4 regions of the Paenibacillus sp. J53TS2 genome follow, and region 4 is predicted to be linked to each of the others. Evidence: predicted binding sites of a transcription regulator. Region 4 holds the regulator's gene; each other region holds the start of a gene.
What was found. Region 4 encodes Rex, which represses fermentation and respiration genes when NADH is low (regulators of the CRP and FNR family bind a similar motif). Its sites were predicted from a motif close to TTGTGAAATATTTCACAA; they were not measured.
Positions count from the first base shown of each region.

Region 1: KJS42_RS05765 (DUF1641 domain-containing protein) is a predicted target of Rex. The motif match lies at 1,141-1,158, and genes of this name have one in related genera.
Region 2: pflB (formate C-acetyltransferase) is a predicted target of Rex. The motif match lies at 1,404-1,421, and genes of this name have one in related genera.
Region 3: KJS42_RS11620 (polymer-forming cytoskeletal protein) is a predicted target of Rex. The motif match lies at 1,674-1,691, and genes of this name have one in related genera.

Region 1 is NZ_BOSK01000002.1:258,948-262,127, reverse strand. It holds gene gltC (glutamate biosynthesis transcriptional regulator GltC) at 136-1,035, shown strand; gene KJS42_RS05765 (DUF1641 domain-containing protein) at 1,254-1,694, shown strand; gene KJS42_RS05760 (NAD(P)/FAD-dependent oxidoreductase) at 1,710-2,888, shown strand; gene gdhA (NADP-specific glutamate dehydrogenase) at 2,963-3,180, opposite strand, start outside.
Region 2 is NZ_BOSK01000004.1:8,187-11,366, reverse strand. It holds gene pflB (formate C-acetyltransferase) at 1-1,332, opposite strand, end outside; gene adhE (bifunctional acetaldehyde-CoA/alcohol dehydrogenase) at 1,584-3,180, opposite strand, start outside.
Region 3 is NZ_BOSK01000004.1:319,684-322,863, forward strand. It holds gene KJS42_RS11610 (TetR/AcrR family transcriptional regulator) at 125-700, shown strand; gene KJS42_RS11615 (SDR family NAD(P)-dependent oxidoreductase) at 765-1,541, shown strand; gene KJS42_RS11620 (polymer-forming cytoskeletal protein) at 1,751-2,293, shown strand; gene KJS42_RS11625 (helix-turn-helix transcriptional regulator) at 2,507-3,180, shown strand, end outside.
Region 4 is NZ_BOSK01000004.1:186,794-189,973, reverse strand. It holds gene KJS42_RS11000 (amidohydrolase) at 1-1,269, opposite strand, end outside; gene KJS42_RS10995 (redox-sensing transcriptional repressor Rex) at 1,266-1,934, opposite strand; gene dinG (ATP-dependent DNA helicase DinG) at 1,953-3,180, opposite strand, start outside.

The DNA of each region.
Region 1 (3,180 bases), on a different contig from region 4:
CCTTACCAATATGCCTTTTGTGCTTCCGTTTTCGAAGGGGAGTCGATATAATGGTGTTTAATATATTTCACAAGGTGTAAGCTTTACACGCACTCTATCGGATAGAAACCAAAATGCAGCGGACGGGGTGAGGGGATGGAGCTCAGGCAAATCCAATACTTTATGGAGGCGGCTAAGCTGGAGCATGTGACGGAAGCGTCGTATGCGCTGCATGTGTCGCAGTCGGCGGTCAGCCGGCAGATCTTTAAGCTGGAAGCAGAGCTGGGCGTCGATCTGTTTGTCCATGAAGGCCGCAAGGTGAAGTTGACGCCGATTGGCCGGCAGTTCCTGCAGCATATGGAACAGATGATGAAAGTAATCGAGCAGGCGCAGCAGGAGATTCACGAATATCTCGATCCGGAGCGCGGGACGGTGCGAATCGGCTTTCCGAGCAGCCTCGCTGCAAACCTGGTACCAACGGTTGTATCGGCTTTCCGACGCCGGTATCCGGAGGTCCATTTTCAACTGCAGCATGGATCGTATCGAGAACTCCTGGACTGGGTCGGCGGCGGCGTGATGAATCTGGCCATGATCGGCCCGGTCCCCCAAGGGGAACAGCAAGTGACAGGCGAGGCGTTATTCCGCGAAAATTTCAAGGTGCTGTTACCCGCCGGGCATCGATTGGCCGGCCGCGACTCGGTAGGGCTGGATGACCTGCGGGAGGATGTGTTCGTCTTATTTCCTAAAGGATTTATCCTGCGGGAAATCGTGGTCGACGCTTGCGACAAAATGGGTTTTCAACCGAAGGTTTCGTTTGAAGGGGACGATCTGGACGCGATCAAGGGACTGGTGGCCGCCGGGCTAGGTTTGACATTGCTTCCGGAAATCGCATTAGGGGAGCATATTCCCTCCACGATGGTGTCGCTGCCAATGATGGAGCCGCAAGTGACCCGGGACGTCGGGGTAATCATTCCGGCGAATCGGGAGCTTGCGCCGACCGAAAAGCTATTTTGCGATTTTTTGAAAGAGACATTACCTTCTACTTATGGAGTTTAGAATTCATCGAAAATTGATATCAATAAGGGCCGTGAATTTTATCACTTACACGGTCCTTTTTTATTGAAAATATGTTACAATTTATTCGGATTGTTCAAGGTTGAGATGTGCAAATTTTCACTAACTCGAAACGGGTTAGAGGCATCCAAAGGAGGAACACTATGCATGAACTGAAGTTCGGCAGGGAGTCCTCAGATTATCGCAAAGGAGAATCGAGTATGTCAGAAACAGTTACTGAAACGAAAGCGGAGCAATCTGCAGCCCCGAACGCAAGCGGACAGCAGGAGCTCCTGGAGCAGCTCTTGAAGCCGGAGGTACAGCAATCGTTGACGGCTCTGGTAGAGCAGCTTCCGAAATTGAATGAACTCGTAGGGGTTTTGACGAAATCGTATGATTTTGCCAAAGGGGTGGCTGCGGATGATGTCCTGAAGAGCGACACCGTCGGTGCGATTTCGGAAATTGCCGGGCCGGTCGTTGGTAAAGTGAAGCACCTGGCGGCGAACGTGATCGAAGCGAAGGATCGCGCCGAGGACAGTCAAGAAGTGATCGGCGTGTTTGGGTTGATGAAAATGCTGAAGGATCCGCAAACCCAAAAGCTGCTTCGTTTCATGAACGCTTATCTTCAAGTCTCCGGTGAACGGGACCGTCATCAAAACTAACGGAGGAATACGATTATGTCAAAACATATTGTAATTTTGGGCGCCGGCTACGGCGGCGTACTCAGCGCATTGTCGGCCCGTAAGTTCATGGATAAATCACAAGCTCGGATCACGGTGGTCAACCAATTTCCGACGCATCAGATCATCACCGAACTGCATCGCCTTGCGGCGGGCAGTATTTCTGAACGCGCAGTATCTTTGCCGCTGGAGAAGCTGTTCAAGGGGAAAGACATTGATTTGCGGATCGCCAAGGTAGAGAATTTTTCGGTCGATATGAAAGAAGTGAAACTCTCCGACGGCACCGTCTTGTCCTATGACGCTCTTGTCGTGGGTCTGGGCAGCATTACCGCTTATTTCGGCATTCCGGGCTTGGAGAAGTACAGCATGGTTCTGAAATCGGCGGACGACGCCAGACGGATTCACGAGCATATTGAATCGCGCATTCGTGAATATGCTGCTTCCGGTAATGAAGCGGACGCGTCCATCGTAATCGGCGGCGGCGGATTGACCGGCGTTGAGCTTGTTGGGGAAATCGCTGACAAGCTGCCAGAATTGACGAAGAAATATGGCGTGAATCAAAGCGACATTAAGCTAATGCTCGTGGAGGCGGGACCGAAGATTTTGCCGGTACTGCCGGACGTATTGATTGAACGCGCCACAGCCAGCCTTGAGAAACGCGGCGTGAAGTTCTTGACGGGTCTGCCGGTAACCAATGTGGAGGGCAACACGATCGATTTGAAAGACGGGCAAAAAATCGTGGCAAACACCTTCGTTTGGACGGGCGGCGTGCAAGGGAATCCGCTCGTTGGCGAATCGGGGCTTGAAGTGAACCGTGGCCGTGCTTCGGTCAATGATTTCTTGCAGTCCGTCTCGCATTCGGACGTGTTCGTTGCCGGCGACAGCGCCGTTTACATGGGCGCGGATGGCCGCCCTTACCCGCCAACGGCGCAAATCGCTTGGCAAATGGGCGAGCTGATCGGCTACAACTTGTTCGCGTACCTGTACGGCAAGCAAATGAACGGTTTTAGCCCGGTTAACTCCGGTACGCTGGCCTCTCTGGGACGCAAAGACGCCGTGGCGACGATCGGCGCGAGCAATACCCAGCTGCGCGGGTTGCCAGCAACGATGATGAAGGAAGCGAGCAACATCCGGTATTTGTCTCATATCAAAGCACTGGACGCTTTGGCTTACTAAACTCAAGTCGATAAACAAAAGAGTCGCCTGAAGGACGAATCCTTCAGGCGACTCTTTTGCTTTCATTGGATTGTTTATACGATACCGTGAGCCAGCATCGCATTAGCGACCTTCAGGAAGCCGGCGATATTGGAACCTACAACCAGGTTGTCGGCATGGCCGAATTCCTCAGCCGCGTTCACGCTGCTTTGGTAGATATTGCGCATAATGTCCTTGAGCTTGGCATCCACTTCTTCGAAGGTCCAGGCGAGTCTAGCGCTGTTCTGCGCCATTTCCAACGCAGAGACGGCAA
Region 2 (3,180 bases), 180 kb from region 4:
CGCGTACAGTAAGCATTTTGCCAAGTTCGCGCGAGCGCCGAAGAATTGCATTTGTTTACCAATTCTCATTGCAGATACGCAGCAAGCGATACCGTAGTCGTCGCCGTAGATCGGACGCATCAAATCGTCGTTTTCGTATTGAATCGAACTGGTTTCGATCGATACTTTGGCACAGAATTTCTTGAACGCGTCCGGCAGTTTATCCGACCAGAGCACGGTCAGGTTTGGTTCTGGAGCAGCCCCCAGGTTGTAGAGCGTGTGCAGGAAGCGGAAGCTGTTCTTTGTTACGCGGGTTACGCCTTGTACAGACATCCCGCCGATCGATTCGGTTACCCAAGTTGGGTCGCCGCTGTACAATTCGTTATATTCCGGAGTTCTCAGGAATTTTACGATCCGCAGTTTCATGACGAAGTGGTCAACCAGCTCTTGAGCCGTTTCTTCCGTCAACACGCCTTCAGCCAGGTCGCGTTCGATATAAGCGTCGAGGAACGAAGATACGCGGCCAAGGGACATTGCAGCGCCGTCTTGTTCTTTAACGGCTGCAAGGTATCCGAAATACAGCCATTGGAAAGCTTCTTTCGCATTGTTTGCTGGTCTAGCGATGTCGAACCCGTACATTTGACCCAGTTGTTTCAACTCGCCCAAAGCGCGGATTTGCTCGGACAACTCTTCGCGTTGGCGAATGACTTCTTCGCTCATCACGTCAACATCAAGTTCGGCATGCTCTTGTTTCTTTTGATTGATCAGGAAGTCCACGCCGTACAGGGCTACGCGGCGATAGTCGCCGATGATGCGGCCGCGGCCGTAAGCATCTGGCAAGCCGGTGATAATCCCGGTATGACGAGCGTTTCTCATATCTGCAGTATAGGCATCAAATACGCCTTGGTTATGTGTTTTACGAACGTTCGTGTACAGATCCACGATATCTTCCGGAAGCTCAAAGCCGTAAGCTTTACAAGCGGTAATAACCATCCGGATGCCGCCGTTAGGACGGATCGTGCGTTGGAAAGGCGCGGAGCCTTGCACACCAACGATTTGTTCTTTGTCTTTGTCAAGGTATCCAGGAGCATGGGAAGTAATGGTCGAAGGCGTGTTTACGTCAACATCCAATACGCCGCCAGCTTCTCTTTCTTTCTTGGACAAGCCCGATACGATTTCCCACAAGGCCTTCGTGTTAGCCGTAGCGCCTTTCAAGAAAGATTCGTTACCGACATAAGGCGTGATGTTCGTATCGATGAAATCCTTGGTATTCACCTCATTCATCCATTTGCCCGGTTTGAAGCCTCTCCATGCGTTTTGCACTTCTTGCACTTCTTTTTCGATCACCGACATCTTTATTCCCTCCATTTTATATAGTGGTCGCGGTTTGAAGGATATATCCCGCGCTTCATGATCCCTAAAATTTGTGATACTTTTCACAACTTAGACAATAATTGTGCCCGGCCATCCGGACCGGGGTTCCACTCCATCATCACTCTATGAGGGATCATTTATAATGTAATCATAGCTTATGTCCTATAAAAAGATTGTGACAAATATCACATTAAGTGATATTTGTCACGTTTTCATGAAGCGATGTTCACTTATTCTTCAAATCTTCCGTAGAAGGCGTCGCGATATACATCAGCCAGTTCAGTTACGAGCGGCAGCTTCGGATTCGCCGTCGTACATTGGTCTTCAAAGGCACGATCTGCCAAGTAATCGACGCGCGATTCAAAATCCTTCGGATCGAAGCCAAGCTCTTGGAACGTTTCCGGAATGCCCAGTTTTTTGTTCAGGTCGCGGATGGCTTTGATCAAGCTCTTCACGCCTTCTTCCGTCGTGCGAGCCGGAAGTCCCAGGATACGGGCGATTTCCGCGTAACGCTCGTCGGCCACGAAGTTCGTGTATTTCGGCCAAGCGGCGAATTTCGTAGGTTTCTTCGCATTGTACCGGATCACATGCGGCATCAGGATCGCATTCGTGCGTCCATGCGCCGTATGGTATTGGCCGCCCCATTTATGCGCCAAGCTGTGGTTGATGCCGAGGAATGCGTTCGCGAACGCCATACCCGCCAGGGTCGAAGCGTTGTGCATTTTCTCGCGGGCCAGTTTGTCGCCGGTCAGCGCGGATTTCTCCAGCCACTCGAACACCAGTTGGATCGCTTTGATCGCGAGGCCGTCCGTAAAGTCGTTGGCCATCACCGACACGTAAGCTTCGATTGCATGTGTCAGTACGTCCATACCGGTATCGGCTACCGCAACCTTCGGCAAGCTGTATACAAATTCAGGGTCAATGATCGCCACGTCCGGCGTCAACTCGTAATCCGCCAAAGGATATTTCGTGTTGCCGTTGACTTTGTCCGTAATAACCGCAAACGAGGTGACTTCGGAACCCGTACCCGACGTTGTTGGAATCGCAACAAATTTCGCTTTTTGTCCCAGACGTGGGTATTTGTAGATCCGTTTGCGAATATCCATGAATTTTTGCTTCAGGTTATGGAAGTCGGTATCCGGATATTCGTAGAACAGCCACATGCCTTTCGCCGCATCCATTGGCGAACCGCCGCCCAAGGCGATAATGCAGTCCGGTTGGAATTTGGCCATCAGCTCGGTCCCGCGTTCCACGGTCGTCGTCGATGGATCCGGTTCGACATCCGAGAACACTTCGATAGCAACCGGCGTTTGGCGTTGACGCAGATAGTGTTCCACTCTTTCCACATAGCCCAGCTTCACCATCATCGGGTCAGTGACGATCAGCACGCGGGAGATGTCCGGCATTTTGGCCAGGTATTGCGTCGAATTCTTCTCGAAGTAGATTTTGTTAGGCACTTTAAACCATTGCATATTCACGGTACGACGATTCACCCTTTTCACGTTGATCAGATTGACAGCCGTGACGTTCGACGAAGTCGAGTTGCGTCCATACGATCCGCAGCCCAGCGTCAGCGACGGCAGGTTCGTGTTGTAGATGTCGCCGATACCGCCTTGCGAGGAAGGCTGATTTACCAGGATCCGGCAAGTCGGCATCCGTTCCGAGAATTTTTGAATCACTTCTTCATTATCCGAGTGGATGACCGAGGAGTGACCCATGCCGCCGAATTGAACGACTTCCAGAGCACGTTCGATGCCTTGTTCCGCGTTTTTCACTTTGTAGCAAGCGAGTACAGGGCTCAATTTCTCAGCAGACAACGGGAATTTC
Region 3 (3,180 bases), 130 kb from region 4:
GACGGAATTTTCCGTTGCAGGGAGCTGCTTTTTCATTAAATAATAGGAGAACGGAAATTCTAAAATAATTCTTTACCGAACGTTCTCAATATGATAAACTCAAGATGAAAGGAGGGACCGCCCATTGGCCAGAGCCAAACAATTTGACGAGGATACGGTGTTGCTGAAAGCGATGAAGCTATTTTGGGAACAAGGCTATGAGAGAACGTCGATGCAGGATTTGGTCGAGCAAATGGGAGTTCATAAGCGCAGCATGTATGACACATTCGGCGATAAGCATTCTCTGTATGTCCGAGCGCTGAACCGGTATCAGGAAGTGATCGCGAAACGGATGGTGGAGGCGATGAACGGAGCCCGTTCCACAAAGGAAGCGATCCGCGCCTTATTCGAAATGGTGATCTATCCGGAAAAGGGATTCCCGGCGGGCTGCCTGATGGTGAACACGGCGGTTGAGCTCGCAACGATCGACGCGGATGCCAGGGCTTTCGTGACCGAGGGTTGGGCGCATTCCGAGATCGTGATCCGTGGGCTGATCGAAGCCGGACAACGATCAGATGAGTTAGATCCGTCGTTGAACGCGGAGGAGCTCGCGTCCTATTTCAATAATGCCTTGGCTGGCCTTAGGGTAATGGTGAAGACAGTTGAAGATAAAGAGAAGCTCGTCCGGATCGTCGATACGACGTTGTCTTTGTTGAAGTAGTCTTTTTTTTGTACAAAAGAGAATGATCATTCTCAATAAACATCTATCTAAAGGAGCGAGTACGATGGGAAAACTAGCAGGTAAAGTAGCGTTGATTACTGGAGGGAGCAGCGGGATTGGATTCTCCACGGCCCAATTGTTTGTAGCCGAAGGGGCGAAAGTTGTCATAACGGGAAGGAACCCGGACAATTTGAAGAAAGCGGTGGATACGCTGGGCACATCCAATAGCATTGGCGTGGTATCGGACGCGGCTGATCCGGAGAGCGCCGAGAAGGCCGTCGCGGCAGCAGTGGAAGCCTTTGGCGGATTAGACATCGTGTTTGCCAATGCCGGGATCAGCGGAAGTACGCCACTCGGCAGTACGGACCCGTCCCTGTTTAAGCGCATTCTCGATATCAACGTCGCCGGTGTATTCTTCACGATTCAAGCGGCTTCGTCCCATATGAGAGAGGGGGGCTCCGTGATCCTGAACGGTTCTGTTCTGGCCAAAGCCGGCAGTCCGGGGTATGCCGCTTATGCTGCGAGCAAAGGGGCGGTCACAAGCATGGCGCGGGTTCTGGTTTCGGAACTGGCACCGCGCGGGATCCGCGTCAATACCGTCGTGCCGGGCGCCACGAAAACGCCGATTTGGGGAGATACTGCTGCACCAGCTTTTAATCAGCTGGAAGATTATTTGAAACGCAGCATCCCGCTGAACCGAATGGGCGAACCTATAGAACTGGCAAATACCGTGTTATTTCTGGCTTCAGACGATGCATCCTTTGTCAACGGGGCGGAAATCAGCGTAGATGGGGGCTCAGGCTCTTCACCGATGGGAACGCCGCTCCATACGCAACGCTAACAACTCCTCCCGTCAGGGGGTTCATATACATTAAAGCCGGTCGGTTTCCGATCGGCTTGTTCACTCGAACAGGAGGAAGGTGGAAAAATGATGAACAAGCTGTGACTTGTTATGTGAAAAAAAGCACATTTAAAGTGAAATAAATCACATTATATGATTCCACTTTTTTTTATAATTCAAACTGAAGATAAAAACAGGAGGGAAATCAAATGAAAATGGTCAAAGGTTTGGTAGTAGCAGGGATTGCAGCGGCGTTGCTGGCAGGTTGCGGTTCGAATAACGGGAATACGGCGGAAAACACAAATAAACCCGCTGAACAAACCGACGTAACGACGACGGCATCGATCGTAAACCAAGCGGATGCGTTCACGAATGCAGTCAGCGAAAAAGGGACTTGGATCGTCGCGATTCTGGACGACTTGACAGTCGATAAGGATGTTGTAGTTGCTGGTGAATTCCATGACAAAAACGATGCTGCAAAAGACATCTATCGTAAAATCGCGCTGTACACCCAAGACGAAGATCACAACATCACCGCTTCGTTTACATTGACGGTTCCTAAACTGACGGTACAAAGTGAAAACCTGAGAATTCAAGGCGGTACCGTGAAAGGTGACGTCTATGTAGAAGCAAACGGGTTCAACTTGGATAAAACCGCTACGATCGACGGCAACCTGTACTTCGCCAACGCGGACGTGCAAGCTAGCGCGAAAATCGACGGTAAAGTAACGGGCGCAACAGAAGTGAAGTAAGTTTAGTCCTAATCATAACGAAGGCCAACCAATCAGGTTGGCCTTGTTTTTATACCAAAAATGATTTTACGAATACATAGATCCGTTAATCCTCCCACATTCAGATAATAGTTCTACGTCTTCAGAGGGCGGGAGGTTGCGGTTTGCCCGGCCGTATGTTCTAATCGCAGTAGCTGCGTTCCGCAGCGGAAGACCCGGTGGAGGCGATCGGTTATGAACTTGAATAATCTCTATTTTCATATCCATTACTGCAATAGTAAGCAACCAAACGATGGCAAGAAGATCAGGACCCAAATTAGCAGAACGCTTCAGCATCATGAGCTGCTGCTTGTAACCGGAGGTAAGGGCAGCTTAACGCTGAGCGGCAAGAAGCATCTCGTTCAGGAGGGGTTGATCTTTTACTTGCGTGCGGGGTTACCGCATATGATTGAAATGGATGAAGAGGAGCCGATTTGTTTCTATTCGGTCCACTTCAGCTATACGAGCATCGGATATGACGAAGGCGCTTGGTCTATCGGAAAGGAACATGAAAGGCTACCGTTGCCGCCGATGCGCATACTGCAAAATGGATACTTGGTCGTGGACGCCTTTCAAAGGCTGACGGCCGCCTGGTCCGCCAAACTGCCGGGTTATGAGCTGTTGGCAAGAGCCAGATTGCAGCAGCTGCTATATGAAATCTTCTTACAGGTAAAGAGACAAAATCAGAATCACGCGGTTGCGCTTAAAGTCGAAAAGGTGATCCAACATATGCGTGAGCATCTTACTGAGCGGCTCACATTGGCGGAGTTGTCTGATTTGGTGCAACTGTCAACGTATTATCTGACGCGAGTGTTCAAGCAGGCTACCGGCTATACGGTCATCGAGTACTTCAACAAACTTAAAATGGA
Region 4 (3,180 bases):
TTGAGCGTCGTGCCGAATACGCTCCTCATCAAGCGTCAGGCAAGCCCCGTGTTTGACGACCTGTTTGCCATTCACCCAAACGTGTTCGACGTCTTTTGGTCCAGCAGAATACACGGTGTGCGAGATGAAATCCGTTCGCGGCAGAAAATGAGCCTGCTCCGTGTTCAAGGCGATGAAATCCGCCTTCATGCCAGCCGCAAGCTTCCCGGTGTTCGGCAAGAAGACCGACTTCGCGCCGTACTCCGTCCCCATCTTGAGTGCTTCTAGAGCCGGAATCGCCGTCGGATCCCCGGATACGCCTTTATGAATCAGCGCGGCCAAACGAATCTCCTCCAGCATGTCCAGGTTATTGTTGCTGGCTGCACCGTCAGTACCCAGCGATACCACGACTCCCTTCTTCAGGAGCTCCGGTACTCTGGCAACGCCGCTGGCCAACTTTAAGTTGCTACCCGGATTATGAGAGACGGTAACGCCATGAGAAGCCAAGACCTCGATTTCCTCGTCCGTCAAATGTACGGCATGGGCGAGCAGCGTCGGGCGGGAGAACATGCCCAGCTTCCGCAGGTGCTCTACCGGGCGAACGCCGTAATCGTTCACGTTCTGCTCCACCTCGGCGCGTGTCTCCGACATATGCGTATGCATCGGTAGATCGAGATCGTGGGCGGCTTGTACGAACTTCTCGATGAAAGCCGGCGGACAGGTATATGGCGCATGAGGCGACATCATCGTCGTGATGCGTCCTTCCGCTTTACCGTGCCAATTCTGGGCAAACGCGATCGCTTCTTTAAGCTTCTGATCCTGCTCTTCCGGCGAGCATAGCCCGATCGCTCCGCGCATCAGTACGGCGCGAATGCCGGATTCCTCGACAACCTTGGCGACTTCGTCCATCTGATCGTACATATCCAAGAACGTGGTCGTACCGCCTTTAAGCATTTCCAGTACGGACAGCGCCGTTCCGGCATAAACGTCAGCAGCGGTAAACTTGGCTTCCATCGGCCACATTTTCTCCTGCAGCCAGGTTTGCAGTACCATGTCATCCCCATAACCGCGCAACAGCGACATCGCCGCATGACCATGGGTGTTAATCAGTCCTGGCAAAAATAACAAGCCTTTGCCGTCAAACGTTTCGGCGCCTTCCACGCCTTCCGGGCGCTCTTCTCCGATATAGGTGATCGAATCGCCTTCAACAAGCATATATCCATGAATCACGGGGCGATTGGTCTCCAGTACGGCAAACGTCCCGTTCTTAATTAACCATTTACGACTCATACGTTGGCTTGTTCCTTTCCATCCTCCAGATAATATGCCAAGCTAAGCAGGTCTGTAGTGAAATCGGCCGCATGAATCCGCACTTCCGACGGCACCTTGAGAATCGTTGGCGCGAAGTTCAGGATGGCTCCGATCCCGGCCGCAACCAGCTCGTCTGCCACGCGCTGGGCTTCTGTGTCAGGTACCGTTATGATCCCAATACGGATATTATTCGCTCGTACCGTAGCTACCAGCTCCTCAATCGGTTGAATCGTGATGTTGTTGATTTGGGTACCGATCTTTGCTGGCGATGCGTCGAACACGGCGACGATTTTCATATTATCCTTCAAATAAGCATTATAATTCGAAAGGGCTTGCCCTAGATTACCGGCACCGACTAACGCCACGTTAATTTGCTGGTCCAGGTTGAGAATCTGTTGAATCTTCTCGATTAGGTAAGCCACGTCATAGCCGATCCCCTTCCGACCAAAATCGCCGAAATACGCTAAATCCTTGCGGATTTGCGCGGGATTCAGATCCAACTTCTGGCCCAGCTCCTGCGAGGAGACCGTGGGGACCTCCCTGCGGCTGAGTTCGTTCAAGAAACGCAGGTAAACCGGCAGTCTGCGGACGACGGCGTCCGAAATTTTTTCTGACTTCATGCTTCGTTTCCCCCTATTCTTCAATGCGATCAATAAAGCGGTTTAGGCTTCGGGATTCAACCATTCCGAGATGCGAGGTACCATTTGATTCATCGGCATATGCTCCATCTTCGGTCCGGGCAAAGAGTATAAAAAATACTTCCCATAGTAAGACTCCAGGATACGGGTATCATAAACGATTACGATGCCACGATCCTGCGAGGAACGGACGAGTCGCCCGAATCCTTGCTTGAAGCGGATAACCGCCTGCGGGACGGATAACTTCATAAATGGGTTTTTCTTCTCCCGCTGCAGTCGCTCACTCTTGGCTTCCACCAGCGGATGGTTCGGCGGTTGAAAAGGCAGCCGCACGATCGCTAAACTTGTCAGCGCCTCGCCGGGGATATCTACCCCTTCCCAGAAACTGCTCGTCCCCAGCAGCACCGATGCATTTTGACCCTGGAAGCGCCGAGTCAGCTTGGTACGGCTACCGCTGTCCATCCCTTGCCCGATGACGGTGATCCCCTGCGCCGAGAGCAACTCTTTCAGCGGGTCATACACCTGTCTCAGCATCCGGTAGGACGTAAACAGCACCAGCATGCGGCCTTGCGTAGCCACCGCGGAATCTGCCAACGACTGCACCAACGTGTTAATGAAGTGATCATCTCCCACGCTGCCCTTTACGCTCGGAAAATCACGTGGAATGACTAAGAGTGCCTGGTCCCGGTAATTAAACGGAGATGGCAACATCGACGTAATCAACCGTTCCTCTTCCGCCGCCTCCGTCAGACCCAACTGCTCGATCATATATTGAAACGACTTATCGACTGACAATGTCGCGGAAGTCATAACGACGCTTTTTTTCCGATCGAAGAAAAATTCCTTCAACTGGGCGCTAACGTCAATCGGCACCGCGTACATTTGCAGCGAGCGGCTGCGGTAATTCCCGTTGGCTTCCATCCAATAAACCGTGTCTTCGCTTTCCAGCTTCATGAAGAACCGCAGTGATTCCCGTTCTCCAGCTAAATCCTTAAACAAGCCGCTGATATCGGTAAGCAGGCTTTCCGCAGCATAATCATCCTGCTCCTCCCGAATCTCAGACATGAGACGATCCCCTTTGCGAAGCACGTCGCCCAGACCCACGTAAATCTGGTTTTCGAGCGCGGTCAGTGTCTCCCAATCCTTCGGCTTTCGGGTCGGCAGCAGCCGATATACGAATTGCCCCGGATCGCCGGGGGCCGCATCGCTGCGATCCGGCATCAAGCTGAACAGCAGCTCGCTGAGCTTGTCC